3 regions of the Mesorhizobium sp. M8A.F.Ca.ET.208.01.1.1 genome follow, and region 2 is predicted to be linked to each of the others. Evidence: predicted binding sites of a transcription regulator. Region 2 holds the regulator's gene; each other region holds the start of a gene.
What was found. The regulator PhoB, encoded in region 2, activates phosphate uptake and scavenging genes when phosphate is short. The targets are predictions, from matches to a motif close to TGTCATNNANCTGTCAT.
Positions count from the first base shown of each region.

Region 1 (10,173 bases), on a different contig from region 2:
GAGCACGTTTTCCAGTTCCACGCCGGCGGCGGCGCAGATCTCCACCAGCCGGTCGAGCTTGCAGTTCTTCTCATGGAAGATGCGCTTCACCGTCGGCTCGGAAACGCCCATGCGTTCGGCAAGCTCGCGATAGGTGACGCCCTTCGCCTTCAGCGTCCGCTTAAGCGCCTCGAAGACCAGACCGTTCATGGGATGCACCTCTTGCCTGCGGTTTCGTATCGGTATTCGATACTAGTGGCAATCTGGCTTCCCGAAAAGTATCGAAAAGCCTAGCTCTTCGCCGACATCAAAGGAGAGCAGTCATGAACATCTTCGTCACCTCAGCCTTTATCGCCACCATCGGCATAGCGGCCGCACCGCCGGCCCAGGCCGGAGAACTCTGGCGGGCAACGGGCCTCGAACAGCCGGAATCGGCGCTGTTCGACGCCGCCAATAGCCGCATCATCGTTTCCAACATATCAGGCAATCCGGGCGACGCCGACGGCATTGGTTATCTCAGCGTGCTGTCCACGGAGGGCAAGATCGTCACCCAGCACTGGACCGACGGCATGGACGCGCCCAAGGGCATGGCGATAGCGGGCGGCAAGCTCTATGTCGCCGACATCACCAAGGTCCGCGTCGTCGACCTCGCCAGCGGCAAGCTCATCGCCAGCATCGTGGTCCCGAATGCCGTCTTCCTGAACGACATGACGTCGGACCAGTCAGGCAAGGTCTATGTCACCGACATGCTGGCCGACACGATCTACCGCATCGACGGCGACAGACCGGAGCTGTTTGTCAGGGACGCCATGCTCGCTTCACCCAACGGCGTCTTCGCCGATGGCAGCAGGCTGATCGTCGCCTCGTGGGGCAAGGGCATCAAGCCCGACTTCAGCACGGCCGAGCCGGGCGGGCTGCTGGCGGTCGACCTCGCCAGCAAGACGGTGACACCGCTCGCGGGCGCGCAGAAATTCGCCGACCTCGACGGCGTCATCGCGCTGGGCGACACCATCTATGCCACCGCCTACATGACCGGCACGCTCTACCGATACAGGACCGGCGGCGCGCCGGAAGCGGTGGCGCATTTCAAGCCGGGCAGTGCCGACATCGGCACCGACGGCAAGTCGATCCTCTATGTGCCGCTGATGAACGAGGGGGAGGTGGCGGCGCTGAAGATCGATTGAGAGCCCATACCGAGCGCTCCAGAGCTGAGGGTGCGCGTCGACGGACAGCTGACTTTCAATTCGACGATCCCCATGATCGACGCCACCGTGAGCGGACTTGGGATCGCCTACGTGCCGGAGAATTTGGTGACCGACGAGCTTCGGTCGGGCCGGTTGGTGCTGATGCTCGACGAATGGTGCCCGCTGTTCCCGGGCTATTACCTCTACTATCCGACCCGCCGGCAGAACTCGCCCGCCTTCGCGGTGATCGCCAATGCCCTGCGCCAGGCGGATGTCTAATGAAAAATGATCGATAGGCGCGGCCGGCGGCGCCTCGGCTGGCTTTGCGAACGCCGTTCCGCGCAATCTCGAAGGTCCGCTCCAGGCAGGCATATATGGTATGACGGCCCGCCATCGGCGGCCGAGGAGTTCGAGATGGAAGACCGAGAGATCAGAGCGGCCCTGGATCGTCACTGGGCCGCTTCCGACACCAGCGACTTCGAAGCTGAGCACGAGGTCTACCGGGAGGACGCAGTGCTCGACTATCCGCAATCGGGCGAGCGCATAAGCGGGCGGCGCAACATCCAGTCGTCCCGCGCCGCGCAGCCGAACCGCAAGCGCTTCACCGTGCGCCGCATCACCGGCACCGGTGACCTCTGGGTCACCGAATATATCCTGACCTATGACGGAAGGCCGTCCTACACGGTCAGCATCATGGAGTTCCTCGACGGCAAGGTGGCCCGCGAGACGCAGTATTTCGGCGATCCGTTCGAACCCGGACCTTCGCGCGCGCAATGGGTCGAACGGATCCCGTGAACCGCTCGACAAATCATCCACCGCTCGCGCGGGAAGAACTGCCGGACGATACGGCCGCCCTTGCCCGTTATCTCATCGGCAAGCTGGTGGTGCGCGACTTGCCCGACGGCAGGGTCAGCGGGCGGATCGTCGAGACGGAAGCCTATGTCGCCGGCGATGCCGCCGGGCATGGCTTTCGAGGGATGACGGAGCGCAACCGGTCGCTGTTTCTCGAGCGCGGGCACGCCTATGTCTATCTCGCCTATGGCATCTCATTCATGCTGAACGTTTCGAGCGAGGCGCAAGGCATCGGGACCGGCGTGCTGATCCGGGCACTGGAGCCGCTGGAAGGCATCGCGATCATGCGGCTGAACCGTGGCGTCGAGCGCCTGCGCGACCTGGCGCGCGGGCCCGGAAGGCTGGCCGCGGCATTGCGGATCGATCGATCGCTCGACGGGCTCGACCTTTGCCGGGAAGGCCCGCTATGGCTCGCACACGATGAATTCGGGGCGGGCGCGATCGGACAGGGCATCAGGATCGGCATTTCGAAGGACGCGGACCGCCTGCTTCGCTTTTACCTGAAGGAAAGTCCTTTCGTCAGCGGCCCGGCATCGCTCAACCGTTGAGCGACGGTTGCTCCGCCTCTTGTTTTCCCGCCAGCTGCGCCCGCGCATCGCGGATCGACGCGGCATAGGTCACCAGCGGCCGCTTGACGCTTGCGGCACGTTAGCGTCTTCGCCTGATTGTCCATTTCTCGATACTTTCCGAGGATTTCAGCCTAAGGTGCCGCACATTCGGGGCAGGGGATAACGAGGTTGAACGTTTTCAAGATCTTGATGACATCAGCAGGCTTGCTACCGATGGCTTTGGCGCTGGCGGGCTGTGGTGGGCACCTCATCAACAGGTTGATCTGACGGTGGGGTCAGGCATCGTCGCTCACCGCCTGGCGCCGTTGCAGAACCCTCGCCACCAACCAGCATAGCATCGCCCAGGCGAAGCCTGCACACCAGCCCGCCAGCACATCGGACGGCCAGTGGACGCCCAGATAGACGCGGCTGACGCCGACCAGCACCGTCGTCAGCACCGCCAGGAACAACACGTAGACCTTGGTGGTTCGGCCTGGCAGGAAGCGTGCCGCCAGCGAACCGAGCGTGAGATAGGTCACCGCCGACAGCATGGCATGGCCGCTCGGAAAGGAGAGCGAGGTCTCGTTGACCAGATGCGAAACCAGTTCCGGACGTGGCCGGTCGACGCCGACTTTCAGCAGGCTCGACAGAAGCTGGCCGCCCGCCACGGCAACGAAGATGAGAAGCGCAGTGCCTCGCCTGCGGATCAAAAGCAGATATATGACCGTCGCGGTGGTGATCAGCACCAGCACGCTGGTACTGCCAAGGCTGGTGATGTCACGCATCGCCCCTTCCAGCCATGACGGACCGATGGGAAGGCCGGGCTGGCCCGGCTGGCGGAAAGCGAGAAGTATCTCGGTATCGAAGGCGTGCGGCGTGGTGGCCCGCGCCACCTCCATCAATTCCTCGAACGCCCACAGCCCACCAGCGATGACCAGTCCGGCCAGCAGCACCGGGAATTCGACCCGGTTGAGCAGCGTTTTCGCAGCGTTTTTCATCGGCACGGTTATAACCGCCCTTGCAGATAGGGCCCAAGGGTGATCAGCGCCACGGCGGCGATCGCCAGCATGATGCCGGTCGCCTGCAGCGCGTTGACGCGCTCGCCGAAGAACACCAGCGCCACGACATTGACCGAGACCAGCTGGATGACCGCCGAAAGGCTGAACGACACCGACATGCCGAACTCGCGGATCAGCCGCAGCATGATCAGATTGCCCAGCGAATAGAGCGCCAGCGTCAGCAGGATCTTGCCCAGGCTCGGCGCCAGTCCCCATTGCTTGGCGGCGGTCGCCGCCAGCAGGAAGATCACCGTTGAAAAACCCAGCTGCAGCAATCCCGAAAAACTCAACGTCCGTCCCCCTCGAAGTGGCTTTCGCCTGATATCGCGGACCTTGTTTCCGAAGCGCGCCGAGACGTCAAGCGAGGTCGTTGCAACGAAGGTCTTGGCAACGGCGAGACTGAAGCTCAATGTGCTGGAATCGCCCAGCATATCGATAGAAGGGCGGTCAGGGGACCATGATTCGTATTCTTCAGAACTTGGCGCGGCGCTGGAGCGAGCTTTCCCTTGCCCTGCAATTCGTCGTTGCCGGCGGCTTTGGGCTGCTGGTCGTCATGCTGATCGTGGGGACTTGGGTGACGACGCAGATCCGGGACGGCGTCATTCGCAATTCGGCCGCCACGACGGCGCTTTATGTCGACAGTGTGATTGCGCCGCTGCTGCCCGACCTGCGCAAGAGCGAGGAGCTCAGCGAATCCGTCAAACAGGCGCTCGACGAGACACTCGGCCAGGGCGCGCTCGGCAAACGCCTGGCGTCGTTCAGGCTCTGGCGCCGCGACGGCACGGTGCTCTACGCGAAGGACGCGGATTTGATCGGCCGCCGCTTCGAGCTGAACAAAAATCTGCGTTCCGCCTTCCAGGGTAGCGTCATGGCCCAGTTCGATACGTTCGACGAGGACGAAGACAAGGAGCGGGCCGCGGGTGTGCCGTTGCTCGAAATCTACAATCCGGTGCGCGAACCCTGGTCCGGCGACGTGGTCGCCGTCACCGAATTCTACGAGCTCGCCGGCGATTTCAAGGCCACCCTGGCTTCCGCCCTGCTGTCGAGCTGGCTGATCGTGGCTGGCACCACCTTGACGGCATTCCTGCTTCTGTCGGGCATCGTCCTGCGCGCCAGCCGCACCATCGACGACCAGCGCGGGGCGCTGCGCCGCCAGGTGTCGGAACTGCAGGGCCTGGTGACGCAGAACAGCGCCTTGCGGCAGCGCGTGCAGCGGGCATCCCGCCGCGCCACGGCGCTCAACGAACGATACCTGCGCCGGATCGGCGCCGACCTGCATGACGGCCCTGCCCAACTGGTGGCCCTGGCGGCGCTGCGCATGGACAGCCCGGTGTTTACCGGCGACGGCCATGGCAGCGAAGGCCGCTCGACCGAGGTCGCCATGATTCGCAAGACGCTGGAGGACGCGATGCGCGAGATACGCGGCATCTGCACCGGCCTGGTGCTGCCGCAGATAGAAACGGCGGCGGCGGCGGACGTGTTGCGGCTGGCCGTCGAGGAGCATGAGCGCCGGACGGGCACGTCGGTGACGCTTACGCTGCCCAAACATTTGCCCGAGCCCGGCGCTTCTGAAAAGATCAGCATCTATCGCTTCGTGCAGGAGGGGCTGAACAATGCCTACCGCCACGGGCGGGGCAAGGATCAGGCGGTGCGTGCGGGAATGAAAAATGGCCGGCTTTTCGTCGAAGTGTCGGATGGCGGGCCGGGCTTCGATCCGGCCCGGGCCGAAGGGTTGGGGCTGGCCGGCCTTAGGGAGCGGGTTGAAAGCATTGGCGGACAGTTCGAAACCCTGACGGGGCCGAAGGGCACGAAATTGATGATCCGTCTTTCGGTCGAGGAGCAAGCATGATGGGCGCCATCCGCATCGCCATTGTCGACGACCATCCTCTCTTCCGCGAGGGTGTGACACGCAGCCTTTCGGAGATCGGAGGCTTCGAGGTGGTCGGAGAAGGGGCTACCGCGCAGGACGCGGAACGCATCGCCTCGACCGTGCAGCCCGACATATTGCTGCTCGACATTTCCATGCCCGGCGGCGGCCTGGCCGCGGTTGCAAGCATCCTTGCCGACCATCCCGCCCAGAAGATCGTCATGCTGACCGTTTCGGAGGCCAATGCCGACGTGACCAAGGCCCTGAACGCGGGGGTGCACGGCTATATCCTCAAAGGAGTCGGATCGCGCTCGCTTGCCGATATCCTGCGCAACGTGGCGGCCGGCGAAAGCTATCTTTCGCCGATGTTGTCGGCCCGGCTGCTTTCCGATGTGCAGTCCCTGCAGCCCACCAACGGCGTGGCGGACCGACTGCGGCAACTCACCGGCCGACAGACCGAAATCCTGCGGCTGGTGGCGGAAGGACTGAGCAACAAGGAAGTTGCCTTGCGCCTGGAGCTGCAGGAGAAGACCGTCAAGCACCACATGACGGGGGTGCTCTCGAAACTCAGCGTGCGGAACCGCACCGAGGCTGCCCTCATGATGCGCGAGTTTCGCGACCGCGAGAGGGACTTCTCATAGAGCGGTTCGGCGTCGTTGGAATCGCCGACTTACGGCAACGCAGCCAGGGAAAGCGCTACGTGCTTTCCCTGGAATTCTCCAAGTCATCGCAGCATTGGAACACAGCGCGAAAACGAGGTCACCTCCGCCGGGGGGCGGCGGAGGTGACGTGTGAAGCCGGTCGTTGCCTGTTGACCAGCTTCACAAGGCCTAGATTTCAGAAGGCCGAGATTTCAGAAGGCCAAGGTTCAGAGGGCCTTGAGGCGGCTGACATCGGCCGGTGTGGCCGGGCGGTCGATGATCGTGCGGTCGAGCGCATCCTTCATCCTGAAACGGCCGTTCTCGATCTTTTCCGTTATGCCGTCGGGGTGCTGAACCGTAATCTTGTTGCCGTCCACGTCGATCTCGTCGCCGGTGATGGCGTTGACATGGCTGCTCTTCCCGCCCTGGCCCTTGCCGGACCCTGAATTGCCGCCACCGTTATCAGCGCCATTTCCGTTGCCGTTGCCGTTGTTGCCGCCGCCGTTTCCATTGTTGCCGCCGCCGTTTCCGCCGCCGCTATTCCCACCGCCACCGCCACCGCCGCCGTCATTGCCACCCCCACCCTTGCCGGCGAGTGCGGTCGCGGCCTCGATTCCAGGCACGAAGCCATGAAAGGCAATTCCATAGGGAGCGATGGTCAGCGCCAGAAGCGCCGCCGATCCGAAAGCCAGCCGGCAACAACGGGCCGTTATCGATCCGTGCATCCTGAACTCCGTCGATTGAGCCGGCGCGCCCACCCCAACGTTGCAGTGCAACCAACATCGCCGAAACACGTGGTGACCGGAAGCGACCTCCGACCGTTGCGTTTGTCCTCCAGGACCTTTGCAGGCGCAAGATTGGACTAAAGTCCGAGGTCCGGCGTGAAAAACGATGTCGTGAGGGGAGCGGCAGCGCGGATACCATGTCACGAAAATGTGATCAGCCGACTGTAAAGCGGTCGATCAGGCAACAAGCTCCAGCCAATCCAGCCAGAGGCTCTCATGACCGAACATCGCTCCCCCGACGCCCGATTCCGCACCAGCCTGCTCGAGGAAAACGAAGGCCCGGCCAACAATCCCAGCGAAAACCGCACGATGGGCGAGATTATCGCCGCGCGGTTTTCGCGCCGGGGTTTCCTCAAGGGTTCGCTTGCCGTCTCGGCGATCGCCGCCACCGTCAGCCCGCTGGCGATGATCGCCGCCGACGATGCCCGCGCCGCGGAAGGCTCGGCCTTCAAGTTCGACGAGCTGGAGGCCGGCATCGACGACAAGCACCATGTCGCGCCGGGCTACGACGCCGATGTATTGCTGCGCTGGGGCGATCCGCTGTTTGCCGATTCGCCGGAATTCGATCCGACCAAGCAGTCGGCACAAGCCCAGGCCAGGCAGTTCGGCTACAACAACGACTATGTCGGCTATATCGCGATCGATGGCTCGGCGGAACATGGCCTGCTGGTGGTCAACCACGAATACACCAACCCGCATCTGATGTTCCCGGGCATCGTCAAGATCGTCGAGAAGGACGGCAAGAAGGCGGCCGAGGTGGCGCCGCTCTCGAAGGAGCAGGTCGATGTCGAGATGGCCGCGCATGGCGGCACCATCGTCGAGATCCGCAAGGACGGCGGCAAATGGCAGGTTGTGCGTGACGGCAAGCTCAACCGCCGCATCACCTCCAACACCGAGATGGCGCTGTCCGGCCCGGTCGCCGGCCATGACCGCGTCAAGACCAATGCCGATCCGTCCGGCACGAAAGTCTTCGGCACGATCAACAACTGCGCCGGCGGCGTCACGCCCTGGGGCACCTATGTGATGGCCGAGGAGAACATCCATGGCTATTTCTCCGGCGAGCTGCCGGAAGGCCACAAGGAAGCCGCCAACTACAAGCGCCTCGGCATCCCGGAAGGCGCCTATGAATGGGGCGCGCATTACGACCGCTTCAACCTGGCCAAGGAGCCGAACGAGCCCAACCGCTTCGGCTGGATCGTCGAGGTCGATGTCAACGACCCGGATTCGGTGCCGCACAAGCGCACCGCCATGGGCCGCTTCAAGCATGAGGGCGCCGAATCGATCGTCGCCAAGGACGGCCGCGTCGTCTTCTATCTCGGCGACGACGAGCGCTTCGACTATGTCTACAAATTCGTCACCAAGGGCATGTTCAATGCCGGAGACCGCGCGGCCAACAAGGACCTGCTCGACGACGGCACGCTGCATGTCGCCAGATTCGCCGAGGACGGCTCGGTCGAATGGATGCCTATCGTGTTCGGCCAGGGTCCGCTGACGGCGGAAAACGGCTTTGCCGGCCAGGCCGACGTGCTGATCGAGACGCGCCGCGCCGCCGACCTGCTTGGCGCCACCAAGATGGACCGGCCCGAAGACATCCAGCCCAATGCCGGCAACGGCAAGGTCTATGTCATGCTGACCAACAATTCCAAGCGCAAGGCCGATCAGGTCGACGCCGCCAACCCGCGCGCCGGGAATGCCTTCGGCCACATCATCGAGATCGTCGAGGACGGCGGCGATTTCGCCGCCACAAAGGGCAAGTGGGAAGTGCTGCTGAAATGCGGCGACCCGTCGGTGGCCGATGTCGGCGCCACCTTCTCCACCGCGACGACGGCCAATGGCTGGTTCGGCATGCCCGACAATTGCGCGATCGATTCGGCCGGGCGCCTGTGGGTCGCCACCGACGGCCAGGGCCCGAAGGCCACCGGCCGCACCGATGGCCTGTGGGCGGTTGACACGGAAGGATCGGCGCGGGCGACCTCGAAACTGTTCTTCCGGGTGCCGATCGGGGCCGAGATGTGCGGCCCGCTGTTTACGCCGGACGATCAGACCGCCTTCGTCGCCGTCCAGCATCCGGGCGACGGCGGTGAGGACTGGGACGCGTTTGGCCGCCCTTCCTATTATGAGGACCTGTCGACCCGCTGGCCCGATTTCAAGCCCGACATGCCGGTACGGCCTGCGGTCGTGGCGATCACCAAACAGGGCGGCGGCAAGATCGGCGTCTGACGTCGAGCGAGACAAAACAAGAGGGGCTTCGGCGATCCGCGGCCCCTCTTTTTTGCGCGGCATTGCATTCAAGCCTCGGGAAAGATTGGCAATTTACACATGGCGCCCTAAATCGTGATCAGGAGATCATCGCCATGCCCAAGTCGATCTACGACCGTGGCCTGCTCAAACCTGACGAAGTGGCCACGTTGCAACGTGTCTTCGATGAAGCCTGCCGCCGACGGCAAGCGCATCCCGAATCCACGGAGGCGCGTGAATTGGCTCTCACCTTGCTTGCCCTCCACAATGCCGGCATGGTCGACGAGGAAATGCTGACCGAGGCTGTCGGCTTCCGGCGGCTGGAGCCGAAATCAGCGTGAGGTGCCCGGCTGGCCGGGACCGGCGATGCGCCTGGCTATCGCCTTGGCCAATATGCCGGCATTGGCGAAGCAGCCGCGGATGCTCGGCCGCATGCCGGTGAACCACAGGCCGGGCAGTTTCAGATCGGCCTGGCCGCCGTTGAAGAGCGGAACGCCCTTCTCGTCGAGCACGCCGAGATTGCCGACCATGCGCTCCAAGCCGGTGCGGTAGCCCGTCGCGGCAATGACGATGTCGGGAGCGATCAGGCTGCCATTGGCCAGGATGACGCCATCGCGGGTGAACTCGCGTATCCCCGGCACCACCAGGATCCTGCCCGATTTGATGGCATTGACGGCGCCATCGTCGGCGGCGATCGCGGTGTAGTCCGAAGTCAGACGGCTGGCGCCGCCGGCAGGTGCCCGCGGCATGCCGAATTTGGTGAGATCGCCGAAAACCAGGCGCTGCGTCACCGCCATGACCGCGTCGGCGACGCGCAGCGGCAAGCGCGCCATGAGCGGCGAGAGGCGATGCACGGCGATCTTGCCGATACGCTTGGGCAAGAGGACGGGGCCGTTGCGGGCCGACAGCCAGACGGCGGCGGTATCGATGCCCGCCAGATGGTTGAGGGCATCGAAGCCCGAATTGCCGGCGCCGACAACCAGCACCTTCTTGCCCGCATAGGCCTGGGCGTCGCCAAAAT
Region 1 covers NZ_SRUT01000012.1:111,612-121,784, forward strand. The annotation lists gene EN851_RS31625 (helix-turn-helix transcriptional regulator) at 1-189, opposite strand, end outside; gene EN851_RS31630 (ATP/GTP-binding protein) at 303-1,163, shown strand; partial or broken gene EN851_RS31635 (LysR substrate-binding domain-containing protein) at 1,185-1,442, shown strand; gene EN851_RS31640 (nuclear transport factor 2 family protein) at 1,578-1,958, shown strand; gene EN851_RS31645 (DNA-3-methyladenine glycosylase) at 1,937-2,563, shown strand; gene EN851_RS31650 (phosphatase PAP2 family protein) at 2,860-3,561, opposite strand; gene EN851_RS31655 (hypothetical protein) at 3,570-3,911, opposite strand; gene EN851_RS31660 (sensor histidine kinase) at 4,079-5,470, shown strand; gene EN851_RS31665 (response regulator transcription factor) at 5,467-6,129, shown strand; gene EN851_RS31670 (hypothetical protein) at 6,357-6,854, opposite strand; gene EN851_RS31675 (PhoX family phosphatase) at 7,131-9,134, shown strand; gene EN851_RS31680 (hypothetical protein) at 9,269-9,493, shown strand; gene EN851_RS31685 (NAD(P)/FAD-dependent oxidoreductase) at 9,485-10,173, opposite strand, start outside.
Region 1: EN851_RS31675 (PhoX family phosphatase) is a predicted target of PhoB. The motif match lies at 7,053-7,069, and genes of this name have one in related genera.

Region 2 (10,173 bases):
TCCTGCAGCATCAGGTCCTTTTCGAGCAGGCTCTTTTCCGTTGTCTCATGCAAGGCCGATACGGCGTCATAGGCCCGCTCCTGGTAGCGCGCCACCAGCGCGATGGCACCGGCCAGGAGCAGGCCGAACAGTCCCAGCATGACGGGGATGGCGCGCGACGAGGGTTGCGAGAAGGCGCTGGTCGGCCTGAACAAAACGGTCCAAGGGCGCCCCGCCACGGTCATCTTGCGGGTGACCAGCAGCCGGTCTCCCAGGGATGAAACCGGTGGCGTCTCCGAGCGGAACAACAGATTGTCGCCGTTCACCGCTCCGTCGTAAATCTCTGTGTTGACCGGCAGCAGCGGCGCACGGCTCAGCGCGATCTGGAACAGGTCCCGGGCCCGGAAGGCGGCATAGAGAAAGCCGGCGGTCGAGGATCGCGATGCGTTGATGACCTCCGGCGCCGTTTCTACATTGAGCCGCACGAAGACCAGGAACCCGGTGAAGGTCTGCGCGACGCCCGTGCCCTGGCCGAGCTGCACCAGCCCGCTTGCATGCTGCTGGTCGTCGGCCATCGCCTTTTCGATCGCCACGCGCCGCACCGGCTCGCTGAACATGTCATAGCCGATGCTGGCCTGGTTGGACGGATCCAGCGGCTCGAAAAGGGCTATCGGCGTGCGCCAGGGCTGCGTCGTATCCGGATAGACCGGATGGCTGGCGCCGAAATCGTGGAGGATGTCGCGCTCCACTGCGGCTTCGTCGCCCGTCTTGACCAGCCGCAGGAAGCCGATGCCGCGCAGGCCGGCAAAATTGCTGTCGATATCCAGCGCCTTGAAGAAGGCCTTGAACTCGCTCTGGGAAATATCGCCGTTGCGCGCATCGAACAGGGCCTGTGTCGAGCGCAACAGCGACAGATGCAGGTCGATGCGGCTCTCGATCCGGTTGAGGGCGTCATCGGCCGCCCCTTCGAACTTAATGCGGGCGGCCTCCTGCGTCGCGAAATAAGCGAACCCCGCCATGGTCATGCTGATCAATGCAACGGCTATGAACGCGACGATTGGAAAAAGCTTCTTCAACGGATGATGCGGTCCATGAGCAAAACAGGACCTTTATGGGCAACTCGCCGGGCCAACACAATGGTCAGGCCAAGCCATCGTGATCACTGGCATATCACGTGAACGGCAACGGGGCGTGCCCGAGCGGCCTGGCCGGCCTGCGGCCGGCCTCAGGCGGCGATCCTCAGCGCCCCCGGCCCCGGTATGGCACCTGGAGGACATTTGCCCAGGATGATCATGCCCAGCACTTCGTCCTGGGTGACGTCCGTGGTGCGTGCCGTGCCGACCACCTGGCCGTTCTTCATCACGCAAACCCGGTCGGCGAGCTCGAACACGTCGTGGATGTCGTGGCTGATCAGGAAAATGCCGATGCCGTCGGACTTGAGCTGCCTGACCAGTTCGCCGACCTGTGCCGTTTCCTGGGGGCCGAGTGCCGCCGTCGGCTCGTCCATGATCAGGATGCGGGCGTTGAACAGGATGGCGCGTGCGATCGCCACCGACTGCCGCTGTCCGCCTGACAGTTTGATCACCGGCTCCTTAAAGCGCTGGAAGCGGGGATTGAGCCGCCCCATCACCTTGCGCGCCTCGGCCTCCATGGCGACGTCGTCGAGCGTGCCCCAGGCGGTCATCAGCTCGCGGCCGAGGAACAGATTGGCGGCGGCATCGACATTGTCGGCCAGCGCCAGCGTCTGGTAGATCGTCTCGATACCGTATTTCTTGGCGTCGCGCGGGTTGGAGATCGCTGCCTCCTCGCCATTGACGAAGATCTGGCCGGCATCGCGCTTGTAGGCACCGGACAGGATCTTGATCAGCGTCGACTTGCCGGCGCCGTTGTGGCCGAGCAGCGCTACGACCTCGCCCGGGAAAAGGTCGATCGACGCGTCGTCGACGGCACGGATGCCGCCGAAGGCGATCGAGATGTTGCGCATGTCGACCAGCGGCGTGCCCATGGGGGCGGTTGCGGGGGCAGTTGCGGGAGCGGTTTTGTCAGCCATGATCGTATCCCTAAACCCGCTTGCGATAGACGGTATCGAGCCACACCGCGATGACCAGCACGGCGCCGACGACGATGCTCTGCAGCGGCGAGTCGACGCCGAGCAGCACCATGCCCGACTGCAGCGACTGCATCAGCAATGCGCCGAGCATGGCGCCGATGATCGTTCCCGAGCCGCCGGCAAGCGACGTGCCGCCGATGACGGCCGCGGCAATGACGAGCAGCTCGTCCAATGTGCCAAGCACATTGGTGGAGGAGTTCTGCCGGGCCGACGAAATGGCGGCTGCGATCGTGGCCAGCACGCCCATGATCATGAACACCTTCATGGTGATCCAGCGCGTGTTGATGCCGGCGAGATTGGCCGCTTCCGGATTGCCGCCTATGGCAAAGACATAACGGCCGAAACGGGTTCGGTTGGTGATGAAGGTCATGACCAGGCCGACGGCGACCGCCATCAGCACCGGTATCGCGATGCCGTGGGCGATGAACAGGCCGCCCTCGGGTACGGTGATGTTGTTGGCGGCCGCGTAGCGGTTCACGATGCCGATCGGCCATGGATAGGAGTTGGCCAGCCAGACCGCGCCCATGATGACGGCGCAGGTGACGGCGCCGAGCAGCGTCTCGGCCCAGACCGGCCGCAGCGGGAAGCGGAAGCGCTTGCGCTGCACGCGCCCGTTGAACAGCGCGAACACGACGGCCAGGCAGGCGACGATGCCCACGACCCAGCTCCAGGTGGCGCCGATCGATCCGGCCGGGCCGCCACCCATCAGCTGGAAGGTGGCGTCGAGCGGTGCCACCGTCTGGCCTGACGTGACCCACCAGGCGGCGCCGCGCCAGACCAGCAGGCCGCCCAGCGTGACGATGAAGGCCGGCACTTCGAGATAGGCAATGACGAAGCCCTGGAAGGCGCCGATCAAAAGGCCGAGCGCCAGGCCGATGACCAGAGCCAGGACCCAGATCCATGGGTTGCCGAGTTCAAGCCCCACGAACCGAACCAGGAAATGCACCTGCGCAAAACCCATGACCATGCCGATCAGGCCCTCGGCGGAACCGACGGACAGGTCGATGTTGCGCATGACGATGACCAGCACCATGCCACAGGCCATGATGGCGACCGCGGACGTCTGCACCGACAGGTTCCACAGATTGCGCGGCGTGAGAAACGTGCGGCTGTCGAAATCGAGCGGATTGACGCCGAGACGCAGGCTCGAAATCACATGCAGCGCGACCCAGATCAGCAGCAGGGCGCCGATCATGCCGAGCATGCGGGTGTCGATCTCGGTCGCCTTCAGGAACCGGGCGACCGCGCCGAGTTCCGAGGCGCGCGCGGTATCGGCCTGCGGGTTGGACGTCGTATCGGTCATGATTTCCTCCAACCGGCTGGCCGTCTACGCGGATGCCGAAGCCAGCCTAGAAGCTATCCGCGTGATGCGGAAACACAAATCTTTTTGAGAAAACGCCGCGGCTTTGGGCCGCGGCGCCTTCATTTCTTCAAGCGGTCAAACTCAGTTGCAGGCCGCAACGCTGCCGGCGGCGACGCCCGCGCAGACTTCGTCCTTCTTGATCCAGCCGGCGTCGATGACGAGGTTGAGATTATCCTTGGTGATGGCGACCGGGGTCAGGAACAGCGACTTGACGGTGTTGCCGCCAGGCGTCGTGAAGTCCTTCACGCCGGCGATGTCGGTCATCTTCTTGCCGTCGGCGAGCTGCGAGGCGATCTCGGCGGCGTTCTTGCCGAGTTCACGCGCGTCCTTCCACACCGACACGGTCTGGGTGCCGAGCGCGATGCGGTTGAGCGCGGCATGGTCGCCGTCCTGGCCAGAGACCGGCACGGTGCCGGCGAGCCCCTGCGCCGTCAGCGCCGCGACGACGCCGCCGGCGGTGCCGTCATTGGCCGCGACCACCGCGTCGACCTTGTTGTCATTGGCGGTGAGGAACTGCTCCATGTTCTTCTGGGCGTTGGCGGGCAGCCAGCCGTCCGTATAGGCCTCGCCGACATTCTTGATCTTGCCCGAGTCGATGGCTTCCTTCAGCACTTCCATCGAGCCCGAGAACAGGAAGTCGGCATTCGGGTCGGCACCCGAGCCCTTGATGAAGACGTAGTTGCCTTCAGGCTTCACCTTGAACACTTCGCGGGCCTGCATGCGGCCGACTTCCTTGTTGTCGAAGGTCAGGTAGAAGACGTCCTTGTTTTCGATCAGGCGGTCATAGCCGACGACCGGAATGCCCTCGTCGAGCGCTTTCTGCACCGCCGGACCGATGGCCGAGGCATCCTGCGCCAGGATGATCAGCGAATTGGCGCCCTGCGAAATCAGGCTCTCGACATCGGTCAGCTGCTTGCCGGGATTGGACTGCGCATCGGCGGAAATGTACTTGTCGCCCGCGGCCTCGATCGCCTTCTTCATGGCGGCCTCGTCGGTCTTCCAGCGCTCTTCCTGGAAGTTGGACCAGGAAACGCCGATGACCTTGTCCTTCGCCTGCGCGACCGACACCAGTGTCAGCGACATGGCGACACCCGCCAGGATGGCGGCTGTGAATCTCTTCATGATATCCTCCCTGCGCCGCGTATGGCGCGACCAAACTGGCCCGAAGGCCGGCACAAAGGCTCTATTTTTTCGAGCCTCGAAAAAACACTGGTCCATCGCCAGAACACTGTCAACATCGATTCTGATGGATTTTGAGGTGCCAGAAATTTTTTTCGAGCCTCGCAATAAATAAATGACAGCACCGGCCGCTTCTGCCAGTGTTTGACCCTGTTGCCGGAGGTATTCGAGGGGGATCAAGAACCGCGGCAACCGGGAGGGAAAGCATGTCGGTGGGAATCCGCCACGACGATCTGCGCCGGCGCAACCGCGCAATGGTGATTGCAGCCGTGCGCCGGGATGGTCAGCCCTCGCGCACCGAGATCGCCGCCACCACTGGCCTCAGCCACTCGACCATATCGGCGATATCCGCCGACCTGATCGGCGAAGGTATCCTGACCGAAGGCAAGCCGAACGAGGCCGGCTCACTCAAACGTGGCCGGCCGCAGGTTGGCCTCGGCCTCAACCCCGAGGCCGCGGCTGTGATGACCGTGGTGCTGTCGCTGAATTTCCTATCCGTCGCCGTCATCGATTATGCCGGCCAGGTGGTCGCCGAGGAGCAGCGCCGGCTGGACACGCTGACCATGTCGCGCGAGGCGCTGATCGGCGAATGCACGGCAATAGTGCGCCGCCGCATCGAGGACCCCGATCTCGATATCCGCAGTGTTGCCCGCATCGCGCTGGCGATCCAGGGCATCACCGACACCAAGGCGCGTGCCATGCTGTGGTCGCCGATCACGCCGCAGACGGACATTGCCTTCGCCGACATACTCGAAGCCGAATTCGGCATCCCCGCCACCATGGAGAACGACTGCAACATGATGGCGGTGGCGTTGCGCTGGCGCGACCCTCAACGCTACCGCGACGACTTCATCGCCATCCTGCTCTCGCACGGCATCGGCATGGGCCTGGTGCTCAAGGGCGAACTGTTCACCGGCACCCATTCATCGGGCGGCGAATTCGGCCACATGATCCATCGCCCGGGCGGCGCGCTCTGCCGTTGCGGGCGGCGCGGCTGCGTCGAGGCCTACGCCGGCAACTATGCCATCTGGCGTAATGCCAGGCAGCTTGGCGAGGACGCCGAACCGGTCGCCGATGTCAGCGACGCGCAGATGCGGACACTCGCCGCGACGGCAAGGGAGAAAGACGGACCGGAGCGCGAAGCCTATCGCAAGGCGGGCGAGGCGCTGGGCTATGGGCTGGGCAGCCTGTTCGCGTTGATCGACCCGGCGCCGGTCGCCATGGTCGGTGTCAGTGCCGCCGCCTTCGATCTGATCGAGCCGGCCTTGCGCGAGGCCATCGCCCAGACCGCCGGCGGCCAGCATTCGGAATCGATTTCCTTCGACACCGAGCCGAACGAACTGCCGCTCATTCGCGAAGGCTGCGCCATGCGCGCCTTGACCTTCGTCGACCAGGAGATTTTCGCGCCGGGCGTGCAGGCGAGAGGCAGTGCTGGGAAGAGCGTGGCCTGAGCGAACGCTCCGGTGAATCACCACCAATGCTGGAGGTTGGCCGAGCGCCCTCAAGGTCGTGATCCCTGGGCGGAGCAGCCGCGAAGCGGCGTCGCGGAGACCCTGGGATCCATGCCGTGACCTCGATCGTAGAGTGCAACGGTGCAGAATTCTGCACTGCGGCGACGCGTCGAGGTCCCGGCATCGATCCTCGGGTCTGCGCCGCGTCGCTTCGCTCCTTGCTCCGCTCGTGGATGACGAAGTCAGGGGCGTAGCCGCCCTCGACCTAGTCTTCCCTGATCGCGTAGCCCGCGCCGCGAATGGTGCGGATGACGTCGGGCATGCGGCCATTGTTGACCGCCTTGCGCAGCCGGCCGACATGCACGTCCACCGTGCGCTCGTCGATATAGATCGTCTCGCCCCAGACATTGTCGAGCAACTGGCTGCGCGAGAACACCCGGCCGGGATGGCGCATCATGAATTCGAGCAGCCGGAACTCGGTCGGTCCGAGCCGGATTTCGCTCTTCTTGCGATAGACCCGGTGCGATTCACGGTCGAGCACGATGTCGCCGACCTTGAGCACGCTGGACAGCACTTCCGGCTTGGCGCGACGCAGCAGCGCCTTGACCCGGGCCATGAATTCCGGCGTCGAGAACGGCTTGACCAGATAGTCGTCGGCGCCGGTCGAAAGGCCACGCACGCGGTCGCTCTCCTCACCGCGCGCCGTCAGCATGATGATCGGCAACCTCTCGGTCTCGGGCCGCATTCGCAGGCGCCGACAGAGTTCGATGCCGGAAACAGCCGGCACCATCCAGTCGAGCACCAGGAGGTCGGGCACATTCTCCTGGAGGCGGATCTCGGCTTCGTCGCCGCGCGGCACCACCTCGACCTGGTAGCCTTCCGATTCCAGATTGTAGCGGAGGAGCACGCCGAGCGGCTCCTCGTCCTCCACCACCATGATGCGTGGCGCGATCATTGGCAGATCATCCTATCGTCAAGCCGCCGGCGCCGACATCGCCGTCTCGTCCTGCTTCGGACGATTGGCGGGCAGTTGCGTTCCGGTCAGCACATAATACGCATTCTCGGCGATGTTGGTCACATGGTCGCCGATGCGCTCGAGATTCTTGGCGCAGAACAAGAGATGCGTGCAAGCCGTGATGTTGCGCGGATCCTCCATCATGTAGGTCAGCAGTTCGCGGAACACCGAGGTGTATTTGACGTCGATGCGTTCGTCGTCATTCCTGAGCTTGGCGAGGGCGGCGGCATCGCCGGCCGCATATTCCTCGACCACGCCCTGCACCTGGATCAGCACCAGCTGCGCCATGGAATCGATCGAGTGCGACAGGTCGCGCGGCGTCGCGGTGAGGCCGACGGAACCGACGCGCTTGGCGATGTTCTTGGCAAGGTCGCCGATGCGCTCGAGGTCGCCCGCCATGCGGATCGAGCCGACGACATGACGCAGATCGTCGGCCATCGGCTGGCGCTTGGCGATCAGGGTGATGGCGCGGTCGTCGAGTTCGCGCTGGCGCGCATCCATGATGGCGTCGTCGGAGACGACGCGCTGTGCCAGCGCGTTGTCGGAATTCAGCAGAGCCTTGGTGGCGCCGCCGACCATCGTGCCGGCGAGATCGCCCATGTCGCTGATCAGCCTGCTGATCTGTCCGAGATCCTCATCGAAGGCTGCGACTGTGTGTTCGGCCATGATCCTGGTCCTCGTATGCGTGATATCAGCCGAAGCGGCCGGTGATGTAGTCCTGCGTGCGCTTCTCGCGAGGCGACGTGAAGATCTTCTCGGTCTTGTCGAATTCGACCAGTTCGCCCAGATACATGAACGCCGTCTGGCGCGACACGCGCGCCGCCTGCTGCATGTTGTGGGTGACGATGACGATCGTGTAGTCGGCCTGCAGCTCGTCGATCAGTTCCTCGATCTTGGCGGTCGACAGCGGATCGAGCGCCGAGGCTGGTTCGTCGAGCAGGATGACTTCCGGCTTCACCGCCACGGTGCGGGCGATGCAAAGACGCTGCTGCTGGCCGCCCGACAGGCTGAGGCCGCTGGCGTTGAGCTTGTCCTTGACCTCGGTCCACAATGCCGCGCGCTTCAGCGCCTGTTCGACACGGCCGTCCATCTCGGACTTGCTGATCTTCTCGTAGAGACGGACGCCGAAAGCGATGTTCTCGTAGATCGACATCGGGAACGGCGTCGGCTTCTGGAACACCATGCCGATCTTGGTGCGCAGGAGATTGAGATCCTGCGAGCGGTCGAGGATGTTCTGGCCGTCGAGCAGCACCTGGCCGTCGGCGCTCTGCTTCGGGTAGAGCTCGTAGATGCGGTTGAAGACGCGCAGCAGCGTCGACTTCCCGCAGCCCGACGGGCCGATGAAGGCGGTGACGCTGCGCTCGGGCAGCGACAGGCTGATATCCTTCAACGCCTTCGACTGGCCGTAGTAGAAGTTGAGGTTCTTGACCTCGATCTTGGCCTTATCCACGGCCACTTCGGGCGTGTTCAACTCGGTGGACAACATCGGTTTCATCTGTCCTCTCTGCGTCCGGTAAGGCTGCGGGCGAAAATGCTCAGGCCGAGAACCGTCAGGGTGATTATGAGTGCGCCGGTCCATGCCAGTTGCTGCCATTCCTCATAGGGGCTGAGAGCGAACTGGAAGATGGTGACAGGCAGGCTGGCCATCGGCGCGTTGAGATTGCTCGACCAGAACTGGTTGTTGAGCGCGGTGAAGAGCAGCGGCGCCGTCTCGCCGGAGATGCGGGCGATGGCGAGCAATATGCCGGTGACGATGCCGGAGAGCGCGGCGCGGTAAGCGACAGATTTGATGACCACCCAGCGCGGCGCGCCGATCGCGGTGCCGGCTTCACGCAGCGCGTTCGGCACCAGGTTGAGCATGTCCTCGGTGGTGCGCACCACGACCGGAATGACCAGGATGGCCAGCGCAACGGCGCCGGCAATGGCGGAGAAATGTCCCATCGGCCGCACCATCAGCTCGTAGACGAACAGGCCGATGATGATCGATGGCGCCGACAACAGGATATCGTTGATGAAGCGCACGATGGTGGTGAGCTTGGAGAAGCGGCCGTATTCGGCCATGTAGGTACCGGCGAGCACGCCGATCGGCGTGCCGACGATCACGGCGATGATCGTCATCACCACGCTGCCGTAGATGGCATTGAGCAGGCCGCCGGCGTCGCCGGGCGGAGGCGTCATTTCGGTGAACACGGCCAGCGAGACGCCGGACAGGCCCTTGTAGAGCAGCGCGCCGAGGATAAGCGCCAGCCAGGCGAGGCCAATGCCGGCGGCGACGACGCACAGCGTCATCATCACGCCATTCCTGCGCTTGCGGCTTTGGTGAAGCGATGCGGCTGTGGACATCGGTCAGGCTCCCGTACGGGCGTCGATGCGCATCAGCATGTAGCGTGCGATGGCAAGGATGAGGAAGGTGATGACGAACAGGATCAGGCCGAGCGCCACCAGCGAGGAGGTGTAGAGATCGCCAACGGCTTCGGTGAATTCGTTGGCGATGGTCGCCGAGATCGTCGTGGCGGGCGCGAACAGCGAAGTCGAGATGCGGTGCGCGTTGCCGATGACGAAAGTGACGGCCATCGTTTCGCCGAGCGCACGGCCAAGGGCGAGCATGACGCCGCCCATGATACCGATCCGGGTATAGGGAATGACCACGCGCCGCGTCACTTCCCAGGTCGTGCAACCGATGCCGTAGGCCGACTCTTTCAGCACCGACGGCACGGTGTCGAACACGTCCTTGGTGATCGAGGTGATGAAAGGCAGGATCATGATGGCGAGGATCATCGCCGAGGTGAGCAGGCCGATACCATAGGGCGGGCCGGCAAACAGATTGTTGAGCCCGGGAACACCATGGAACAGCCAGATGATAAAGGGTTGCACCGTCGTCTGCAGGAACGGTGCCAGCACGAACAGGCCCCAGATCCCGTAGATGATCGAGGGGATGCCGGCGAGCAGTTCGACCGCCATGCCAATCGGGCGCCGCAATGCGCGCGGGCAAAGTTCGGTGAGAAAGATCGCGATGCCAATGCCGAGCGGCACGGCAATCAGGATGGCGATGGCGGATGTGATGATGGTGCCGTAG
Region 2 covers NZ_SRUT01000002.1:880,217-890,389, forward strand. The annotation lists gene EN851_RS14775 (CHASE domain-containing protein) at 1-1,055, opposite strand, end outside; gene EN851_RS14780 (ATP-binding cassette domain-containing protein) at 1,205-2,029, opposite strand; gene EN851_RS14785 (sugar ABC transporter permease) at 2,040-3,392, opposite strand; gene xylF (D-xylose ABC transporter substrate-binding protein) at 3,534-4,574, opposite strand; gene EN851_RS14795 (ROK family protein) at 4,838-6,082, shown strand; gene phoB (phosphate regulon transcriptional regulator PhoB) at 6,348-7,037, opposite strand; gene phoU (phosphate signaling complex protein PhoU) at 7,056-7,763, opposite strand; gene pstB (phosphate ABC transporter ATP-binding protein PstB) at 7,789-8,592, opposite strand; gene pstA (phosphate ABC transporter permease PstA) at 8,589-9,440, opposite strand; gene pstC (phosphate ABC transporter permease subunit PstC) at 9,444-10,173, opposite strand, start outside.

Region 3 (10,173 bases), on a different contig from region 2:
GACGCTGTCGCTCTGCCAGGACGTACAGGCCGAGGCTTATGACTATCCCGAGAGCTTCTTTGCCGAGCGGGTCTGGCGTCAGCGCCGGCCGCGCCCGGACCGTGGCGAACTCGCCGCCGCCGTCACGGCACTCAAGGGAGCCGGGAAGCCGCTGATCATCGCCGGCGGCGGCGTTCTCTATTCGCAGGCTTCCGACGAACTGGCGAAGTTCGCCGAAGGCGCCGGCATTCCGGTCTGCGAGACGCAAGGCGGCAAGTCCTCGCTGCCGGACGATCACAAGCTCAACATGGCGGCGGTCGGCGTCACCGGCACCTCGGCCGCCAACCGGCTGGCCGAAGAGGCCGACGTCGTACTCGCCATCGGCACGCGCCTGCAGGATTTCACCACCGGCTCATGGGCGCTGTTCAAGAATTCCGGCAAGACCATCATCGGGCTCAACGTACAGCCCTTCGACGCCGGCAAGCACCGGGCGCTGCCGCTGGTCGCCGACGCAGCGGAAGGGCTCGCCGAGCTCGGCGCCGCGCTGCAAGGCTGGAAGGCGCCTGTCGCCTGGACCGACAATGCGGCCACTGGCAAGACCACCTGGCAGGCCGACGCGGCCAAGGTGACGGCATCGACCAACGTCGCCTTTCCATCGGATGCGCAGGTGATCGGCGCCGTGCAGCGCGCCATGGGATCAGGCGTGACGCTCCTGCATGCCGCGGGCGGCCTTCCCGGCGAATTGCACAAGCTTTGGCAGGCGGGCGCGCCCGGCTCCTACCATGCCGAATACGGCTTCTCGACCATGGGCTACGAGATTGCCGGCGGCCTCGGCACCAAGATGGCCAAGCCCAACGAGGAGGTCGTCGTCATGATCGGCGACGGCTCCTATCTGATGCTGAATTCCGAGATCGCCACCTCGGTGATGCTCGGCCTGAAACTGACCATCGTGCTGCTCGACAACAGGGGGTTCGGCTGCATCAACCGGCTGCAGATGGCGACCGGCGGTGCCAACTTCAACAACCTGTTGAAGGACTCGCGCCACGAGATCCTGCCCGATGTCGACTTTGCCGCGCATGCCGCCAGCATGGGCGCGATATCAGAAAAAGTTTCGTCGATCGCCGGGCTGGAGACGGCGCTGGCTCAGGCGAAAAAGAACGACCGCACCACCGTGCTGGTCATCGACACCGACCCGCTGGTTTCCACCGATGCCGGCGGGCACTGGTGGGACGTGGCGGTGCCCGAGGTCTCGGTGCGGCCGCAGGTGAACGCGGCGCGCAAGGCCTATGACGAGAAGCGGCAGATGCAGACCATCGGCGATTGACGCCGGCGCTGAAGCTCCTTCCTTCTCCCCGTTCCTATACGGGGAGAAGGTGCCGGCAGGCGGATGAGGGGCAGCGCCAACCAACAGGTAATAAGCAGTTCTAAACCGGAGTGACGACTTGAAAGCCAAACTGGGCATGTCCCCCATCGCATGGTGGAACGACGATCTTGCCGAACTGAGCGATGACGTGTCGCTGGAAGAGTGTCTGCGCCAGTCGCGCTCTGCCGGTTTCACCGGCATGGAAATGGGCCGGCGCTTTCCCAAGGACCCAAAGGTGATGCTGCCGATCCTGAAGGCCGCCGACGTGACGCTATGCGGCGGCTGGTTTTCCGGCACGCTGGTCGACGAGGAGATGGCTGCGAACAAGGAGCGCATCCAGCCGATGATCGACCTGTTCAAGGCGGTCGACGCGCCCTGCATCGTCTATGGCGAGGTCGGACGCTCGATCCAGGGCGACCGCTCCAGGCCGCTCGCCACCAAGCCGAAGCTTTCGGGCGACGAAATGAAGGCCTACGCGCGGCGCCTGACGGAATTCGGCGAATGGTGCGCCGGGCAAGGCATGCCGCTTTCCTACCACCACCACATGGCGGCGGTAGTCGAGACCGAGCCGGAACTGGACGCCTTCATGCGCCATTCCGGCGAGGGCATTCCGCTGCTGCTCGATGCCGGGCACCTGGCCTTTGCCGGCGGCGACGTGCTGCGCGCCATCGACAACCACCACAAGCGCATCAGCCACGTCCATGTGAAGGATGTGCGCATGGAGGTGATCGACGGGCTCGACCGCACGAAACAATCCTTCCTCGACGCCGTGGCGCTCGGCGCCTTCACCGTGCCGGGCGACGGTTCGCTCGATTTCGGCGCCATCGTGCAGCGCTTCGCCGATCATGGCTATGAAGGCTGGTTCGTGGTCGAGGCCGAGCAGGACCCCAGGAAGAACCCGCCGCTGAAAATGGCGCAGGTTGGCCATAAGGAACTGATGCGGGTGATGACCGCCGCCGGCTACACCGTCGAGACGCAGGGCTTCCCGAATGCCTGAAGGCTGGATTGGTCGCCACCGGTGGCTTATCTGAGAACTGGTTCAGCAACTCTCGGATGGCGCGATGAAAGATTATGAACACCCGTTCTTCCGGCCGCTGTGGCGGCGCGTTGCCGTCGTCGCGGTCTGCGTGATCTGGTCGGTGATCGAATTCGCCTCCGGCACCCCGTTCTGGGGCGTCATCGCGCTCGGCTTCGCCGGCTATGCCGTCTGGCAGTTTTTTTATCTGTACAAGCCCGTGGATGAGACGAAGCCTCCGGTCGAGCCGAAGGAATGAAGCCCCCGAGCTTCGTCATCCTAGGGCGGAGCAAGGAGCGCAGCGACGCGGCGCAGACCCTAGGATCCATGCCGTGACGTGAGTGCGTTGCGGCGGTCCAGAATTCTGCTCCGCTGCGCCGATCGTCAAGGTCACGGAATGGATCCTAGGGTCTCCGCGACGGACGTCGCTCCTGCTACGCCCTAGGATGACGAAGTTGGGAGGCTTCGGCCGATCTCGAAGATTTGCGATAGGAGAGACAAAAATGTCGAAACTGCTCGTCAAAGCCGACAAGGGCAATGGCCGCGTCGCGCATGTCACGCCGCAAGGCGCTGGCTGGACCTATGTCGGTTTCGATCTGCATCGGCTGAAGCCCGGCCAGAGCGCCTCGGGACAGTCGGACGACCGCGAAGTCTGCCTGGTCTTCGTGACCGGCAAGGGTACGGCAAAAGCCGGCGGCAAGGATCTCGGCCTGCTCGGCGAGCGCATGTCGCCTTTCGAGGGCAAGCCGTGGTCGGTCTACGTGCCGCAGGGATCGGACTGGTCGGTGACGGCCGATACCGAGCTGGAACTCGCGGTATGCTCGGCGCCCGGCCTTGGCGGCGGCTTGCCGGTCCGGGTGATCGGGCCGGACGATCTCGGCCAGGAGGTGCGCGGCAAGGGCACCAACACGCGCTACGTCACCAACATCCTGCCTGAGGGGCAGCCGGCCGACTCGCTGCTGGTGGTCGAGGTCATCACGCCCGGCGGCCACACGTCGAGCTACCCGCCGCACAAGCACGACCAGGACAATCTGCCCGCTGAATCCTATCTCGAGGAAACCTACTACCACCGCCTCAACCCGCCGCAGGGTTTTGCCTTCCAGCGCGTCTATACCGACGCCGACAAGGATGGCCGGCGCGCGCTGGACGAAGCCATGGCGATCGAGGACGGCGATGTCGTGCTGGTGCCCAAGGGCTATCACCCTTGTGCCGCCTGCCATGGCTATGACCTCTATTACCTCAATGTGATGGCCGGGCCGAAGCGGACGTGGAAATTCCACAACGCGCCCGAGCACGAATGGTTGATGAAGGCCTGACCGTTCTGCGTTTCCGGTTGAATTTGTTGGTCCAGTTGGGAAAAATCGTCGGCTAACGACCCTGAGGGTCGATTTGCCTTCGAAAACCCTTCAAAGCTTCGTCAATCCGTCATGGAAATCACCTATGGCAACGTTTCTGACGAGGACTTCCCATGCGTTATGCCATCTATTTCACCCCCAGGCAGGACGAGCTGCTGGCGCGTATCGCCGCCAACTGGCTGGGCCGCGACCCGTTCGGTGCCGCGACCGGCCCGGTTGAGGCCGTGGCCGACCTGTCGGCGGCGGAAGTGGCCTTCCACACTGCTTCGGCGCGCCGCTATGGCTTTCACGCCACGCTGAAGGCGCCCTTCCGCCTGGCTGCCACCGAGACCGAGGCTTCGCTGCGCGCGGCGCTAGACCATTTTGCCGAAGCAACGCCGGTTGTGACGATCCCGCGTCTGGTCGTCAGCCAGATCGACAGCTTCTTCGCGCTGGTGCCGGATGGTCCGCTGCCTCCGCTCAACCGCTTCGCCGACGACGTCGTGCGCGATTTCGACCGGTTTCGCGCGCCGTTGAGCGAGGCCGAGATCGAGCGGCGCAGCCCGGATTCGCTGAAGCCGGCGGAGTTTCGCAATCTCTGCCAGTGGGGCTATCCCTATGTTTTCGAGACCTTTCGCTTCCATATGACCCTGTCGGGCCGGGCCGGCCCACAGGAAAGCCCTCGCCTGCGCGCGGCGATCGACGGCCTTTTCGCCGATGTGCTGCGCCAGCCCGTGCTGGTGGATGCGCTGACATTGTTTGTCGAACTCGAACCCGGTGCGCCGTTCATGGTGCTGTCCCAGCACGCGCTTGGACGCCGCCCGGCCAGAAAAACCGCCTGACAGGCGCCGGAAGAAGCAAGGACCAGCCGCAATGACCGCCGAAACTGTTCTTTCCAACGCCCGCATCGTTCTTGCCGACGAGATCGTCGAAGGCTCGCTGGTGCTGCGCGACGGCTTTATCGCCGGCATCGATGCCGGCGCGGCCCGGACCGGCGAGGACATGGGCGGCGACTTCATCATTCCAGGACTGGTCGAACTCCACACCGACCATCTCGAGGGCCATTATGCGCCGCGGCCGAAAGTGCGCTGGAACCCGATCGCCGCGGTGCTTGCCCATGACGCGCAGGTGGCGACCGCCGGCATCACCACCGTGCTCGATGCGCTCCGCGTCGGCATGGACGAGGACGCCGACCTGACATCGGACGACATCCGCAAGCTGGCCGATGCGATCGAGGACAGTGTCCAACAGGAGCGGCTGCGGGCAGACCATTTCATCCATCTGCGCTGCGAAGTCTCGGCACCGGACTGCCTGAGGGCCTTCGCCAATTTCGAGACAGACGACAGGGTGAAACTGGCGTCGCTGATGGATCATGCGCCCGGCCAGCGCCAGTTCGTCAACCTTGAAACCTACGCCTACTACTACCAGCGCAAGCTGAAGCTCTCGGATCAGGATTTCAAGAAATTTTGCGAGAAGCGGATGGGCGAGTCGGCACGCAATTCAGGCCCGAACCGCGTCTTCATCGCCGCCGCCTGCCAGGAGCGCGGCATCGTGCTCGCCAGCCATGACGACGCCACGTCGGCCCATGTCGACGAGGCCATCGAGCAGGGCGTGAGGGTCGCCGAGTTCCCGACCACAGAGGAAGCGGCGCGGGCCTCGAAGGCCGCCGGGCTCGGCGTGCTGATGGGCGCGCCCAATGTCATGCGCGGCGCCTCGCATTCGGGCAATGTTTCGGCACGCACCTTGGCCGGCGACGGCCTGCTTGACATCCTGTCGTCCGACTACATCCCCTTCAGCCTGATCCAGTCGGCCTTCTTCCTCGGCGACATGGTCGAAGGCATTTCGCTGCCGCAGGCCGTCGCCATGGTCTCGAAGAACCCGGCGCAGGCCGTCGGCCTTGACGACCGCGGGATCATCGAACAGGGACGCCGCGCCGATCTGGTGCGGGTGCGCGTCGACGATCGTGTTCCGGTCGTGCGCACAGTGTGGCGGCAGGGACGCCGGGTGGCATGATGGTGTCGGCCTTGATCGAGCGCGAACTGTCCGCCGAAACCTTTCCGATCCGTCATGGCGTCTTTGTTGCCGTCGTGGGCCCTAGCGGTGCCGGCAAGGACACGGTGATCGGTTACGCCAAGGCGCTTTTCGCCGACGAGACGCAGCTGGAGTTCGTTCGCCGCGTCATCACCAGGCCGAGCGATGCGGCGAGCGAGGATCACGACACGCTGGCCGACGCCGCCTTCGCCGAGGCCGAGGCCGATGGCGCCTTCGCCATCTCCTGGGAAGCGCATGGCCTGCGCTATGGCCTGCCCGCCGATGTCGACTGGTCCGTTTCCAATGGCCACGTCGCCGTTGCCAACGTATCGCGCGCGGTCATCCCCACCTTGCGCGAACGCTATGCCAATCTGGCGATCGTCGAGATCACCGCTTCGCCCCAGGTGCTGGCCGAGCGGCTGGCGATGCGCGGCCGCGAGTCGCGCGGCGAAGTGCTGGCACGGCTGGCGCGCAGCGCCAGTGTGACCTTGTCCGGCCCTGGCGTCACCTCGATCGACAACAGCGGTCCGCGCGAGGTGGCCGGTGAGCGCTTCGCCGAGCTGCTACGCAAAGCAATGGCCTTCTCCGACATGTCGGGGCTGATCTGATCGAGGCCAGTTTCACCCGTCTGCTTGCGCTGCCGCCGGAACGCTTTGGGCTGCTGGCCGCGTAGGGTGATTCTGGACTACGATCCGGGAATTCGCCCCCAGGGAATCAGGGTCGAGCAAGACAGGAAGCCTTGATGCAGACACTGACACCCATCCTCTCGACAGTCACGGCGGCATTTCTCGCTTCCCTGGTCGAGGTCGTCGAAGCCTTCACCATTGTGCTCGCGGTCGGGGTGACACGCAGCTGGCGTCCGGCCTTGACGGGTGCTGCGCTGGCTCTGGCGGTGCTGGCGGCCCTGGTGCTGGCGTTCGGGCCGCTGCTGGCGCTTGTCCCCATCAACACGCTGCAGTTCATCGTCGGGGTGCTGCTAATCCTGTTCGGCATGCGCTGGCTGCGAAAAGCCATCCTGCGCAGCGTCGGCGTCATCGCCCTGCATGACGAAGAGGCGGCCTTCGCCAAGGAAACCGCCGCGCTGCACCGGCAGGCTGACGATCGGCGCGCCGACTACCACGCCGGGCTGGCCTCGTTCAAGGCGGTGCTGCTCGAGGGGGTGGAGGTGGTGTTCATCGTCATCGCTGTCGGCGCCGCGCATGGGCAGACATTTTACGCGAGCATGGGCGCGCTGGCCGCTTTCGTCCTGGTGATGCTTGTCGGTCTCGCTGTCCACCGGCCGCTGGCGCGCGTGCCCGAAAACGCCCTCAAATTCGTGGTCGGGCTGATGCTGACCAGCTTCGGCATCTTCTGGACCGGCGAGGGCATCGGCGCCGACTGGCCGGGTGCCGATCTTGCTCTGCTCGCCATCTTCGCCATCGTCGCGCTGGCATCCTTCGCCATGGTGCGCTGGCTGCGCGGCACCAATCCCACAGCCGCCGGAGGGCTCGCCCGATGAACGTCCTTCGCCTTGTCGCCAGGGAATTCTTCGGCATGTTCGTCGATGACGGCAGTCTCGCGCTGCTGGCGCTGGTCCTTGTGGCCGCGGTTACCGCGGGGGTGAAGCTGCTCGCATTGCCGCCGCTGCTCGGCGGCGCCCTCCTGCTCGTCGGCTGCCTTGCCATCCTTTTGCAAAGCGTTCGCCGCGCCGCACGCCACGCTCACCGGTAGCGGACAGGCTTCAGCGGCGCCACGGGGATCATCATCGTCTTGCCCCGGCACCCTTGACGTCACGTCCAAAATGAAAAATATGGTACCGGTATCAAATGCGCGAAGCCCCCTGGCGGAACGCGCATGGACAGACAAATAATATTATAATAGCATACCATTATAACTCGCAGAGGAGCCGCTGACTCTCCGGTTTGCAAGGGATGTCCGCGAGCGAGCTGTTTCAAATCGTCGGGTGGCCAGGCGCCCCGCACCGTCGATATCGACACGAGGCGCCAGAAAATGCATGGGAGGAAAACATGCGGACTTTCCTGAGGGACGCGATGCTAGCCGGCATCGTGCTGGCGCTGTCGGCGCTGCTGCCGTCGATCGCTTCGGCACAGTCGGTCGATGAGATCATTTCGCGCGGCAAGCTGGTCGTTGCCATCGACACAACCACGCCGCCCTACGGCTTTCTCGACGCCAATCTGAAACCGACCGGCTTCGACATCGAGGTCGCCAACAAGATGGGCGAGGCGCTGGGCGTGCCTGTGGAATTCGTCACCGTCACCTCGCCGGGCCGGATTCCGGCTTTGCTGACCAAGCAGGTCGATGCGGTGATCTCGATCTTCTCGATCACCCCGGCGCGCGCCATCCAGATCGACTATTCGATTCCCTATGCCGGCCAGTCGGCGGTGGTGATCGCGCCGAAGAGCACCTCGATCAAGGGCGTTGCCGACCTCGTCGGCAAGAAGGTTGGCCTGACGCGCGGCACCGGCGAGGACGGATTGCTGACCAAGGCCGCCGAAGCCAATCCGGGCATCGAGATCCTGCGCTTCGACGACTATTCCTCGCTGCTGCAGGCGATGGTGTCGGGCCAGATCGACGCCATGGGAGGCGGCGATTACGGCGAAATCTACCTGAAGAAAGCCGGGAACGGCGACGCCTTCGAGCAGAAATATGTGCTGAAGACCTTCTACTTCGGCATCGGCGTCGCCAAGGGCAACGACAATCTGCGGCAGTGGATCAACACCTGGCTGTTCACCCTTAAGACCGACGGCACGCTCGATGCATTGTCGATGAAGTATCGCAACCAGCCGCTGCCGGTTCTGCCGGTCTTCTGATCGCGTCATTCCACGGCGGGACCGCGCATGGCAGCGGCCCCGCTTTCTCGACCTCGTGACGGAATGCCCATGCAAACCGCCCTGCAATTCGGCCCGATCCTGGTGCATCTCGACCTGTTGCTGCGCGGCCTGGAGAAGTCCATCCAGCTGGCGGCGCTGTCGATCCTGTTCGGCACCGCCATCGGTGTCCTTGGCGCCGTCGGACGCAGCTTTGGGCCGCGCTTCCTGTCGTGGCCGATCGCTGCCTATGTCGAGATGATCCGCAACACGCCGCTCTTGATCCAGCTTTATTTCGTCTTCTTCTCGCTGCCGCTGTTCGGCTTCAAACTGTCGAGCAACACGGCGGCGGTCGTGGCGCTGTCGATCCATCTCGGCGCCTACGCCACCGAGATCCTGCGCGCCGGAATCGAGGCCATCCCCGAAGGGCAGATCGAAGCGGCCAAGTCGCTCGGCCTCAGCCGCTACCGCATCATCCGCCATGTCGTTCTGGTGCCGGCGGCGCGCGCCGTCTACCCATCGCTGTCGGCGCAGTTCATCCTGCAGATCATGGGCACCTCGATCGTCGGCGCCATCGCCGCGGAAGAACTGACGGCGGTGGCCAACAACCTCGTCATGCAGACCTTCCGCAGCTTCGAGGTCTATATCGTCATCGCCATCATCTATTTCGTGCTGGTGCAGGCGGCCAGCCTGTTCTTTGCCGGCATCGGCAAGCTCATGTTCCGCTGGAAGGTCTAGATCATGAGCCTGCGCCATTTTGGCCCCAACGAACTGATGTTCCTGCTTCTGGCAACGCGTTGGACAATCCTTCTGGCGCTGATCGCCTTTGCCGGCGGCGGCCTGATCGGCCTCGTGGTGGCGGCGATCCGGGTGGCGCCGGCGCGGCCGCTGCGCTGGCTGGCCGCGGGCTATATCCAGTTCTTCATGGGCACGCCGATCCTGATCCAGCTATTCATGGCCTATTACGGTTCTTCGTTCCTTGGCTACCGGCCGGACCCCTGGGTGGCGGCGGCCGTGACCTTCTCGCTCAATGGCGGCGCTTTTTTCGGCGAAATCTTTCGCGGCGCCATCGAGGCAATTCCAAAGGGACAATGGGAGGCGTCAACGGCGCTCGGCTTCCGCTTTGTCAGGACGCTGCGGCTGGTGATCATCCCGCAGGCGGTGCGGCTGATGCTGCCGCCGACCGTCGGCTTCATGGTGCAGATCGTCAAGACGACATCGATCGCCTCGCTGATAGGCCTGACCGAGCTTGCGCGGGCCGCCACGCAGGTCAACACTGTGACCTTCCAGCCGGTGATGGTGTTCGGTACGGTGTCGCTGATCTACTTCGCGCTGTGCTGGCCGCTGTCGCTCTACGCAGGCTACCTCGAGCGTCGTTTCGCTACCGGAATGACTCGCAGGACCGAGACGCCACTGGTCATGTCGGCAGTCTGAGCGAAGCCGTCAGCCCTTGAACGCCGGCAAGGTCAGGCCCTTGACGCCGACGTCGAGCGCGAACAGACCGCCCGGATTCTTCTGGCGCACGAAATGGCTGGCCGGGCGCTTGAGGACGGCAGAGGTGACGTAGAGGATGTCGAGGTCCTTGCCGCCGAACTCGCAACAGGTCGGCAGGTCGGTCGGCAGAACCACTGTTTCCATCAGCTC
Region 3 covers NZ_SRUT01000006.1:253,725-263,897, reverse strand. The annotation lists gene iolD (3D-(3,5/4)-trihydroxycyclohexane-1,2-dione acylhydrolase (decyclizing)) at 1-1,303, shown strand, start outside; gene iolE (myo-inosose-2 dehydratase) at 1,422-2,339, shown strand; gene EN851_RS25300 (DUF3329 domain-containing protein) at 2,404-2,616, shown strand; gene iolB (5-deoxy-glucuronate isomerase) at 2,861-3,673, shown strand; gene EN851_RS25290 (DUF1045 domain-containing protein) at 3,826-4,533, shown strand; gene EN851_RS25285 (alpha-D-ribose 1-methylphosphonate 5-triphosphate diphosphatase) at 4,565-5,704, shown strand; gene phnN (phosphonate metabolism protein/1,5-bisphosphokinase (PRPP-forming) PhnN) at 5,701-6,330, shown strand; gene EN851_RS25275 (COG4280 domain-containing protein) at 6,465-7,220, shown strand; gene EN851_RS25270 (hypothetical protein) at 7,217-7,432, shown strand; gene EN851_RS25265 (transporter substrate-binding domain-containing protein) at 7,729-8,532, shown strand; gene EN851_RS25260 (amino acid ABC transporter permease) at 8,602-9,267, shown strand; gene EN851_RS25255 (amino acid ABC transporter permease) at 9,271-9,963, shown strand; gene EN851_RS25250 (SMP-30/gluconolactonase/LRE family protein) at 9,973-10,173, opposite strand, start outside.
Region 3: EN851_RS25290 (DUF1045 domain-containing protein) is a predicted target of PhoB. The motif match lies at 3,770-3,786, and genes of this name have one in related genera.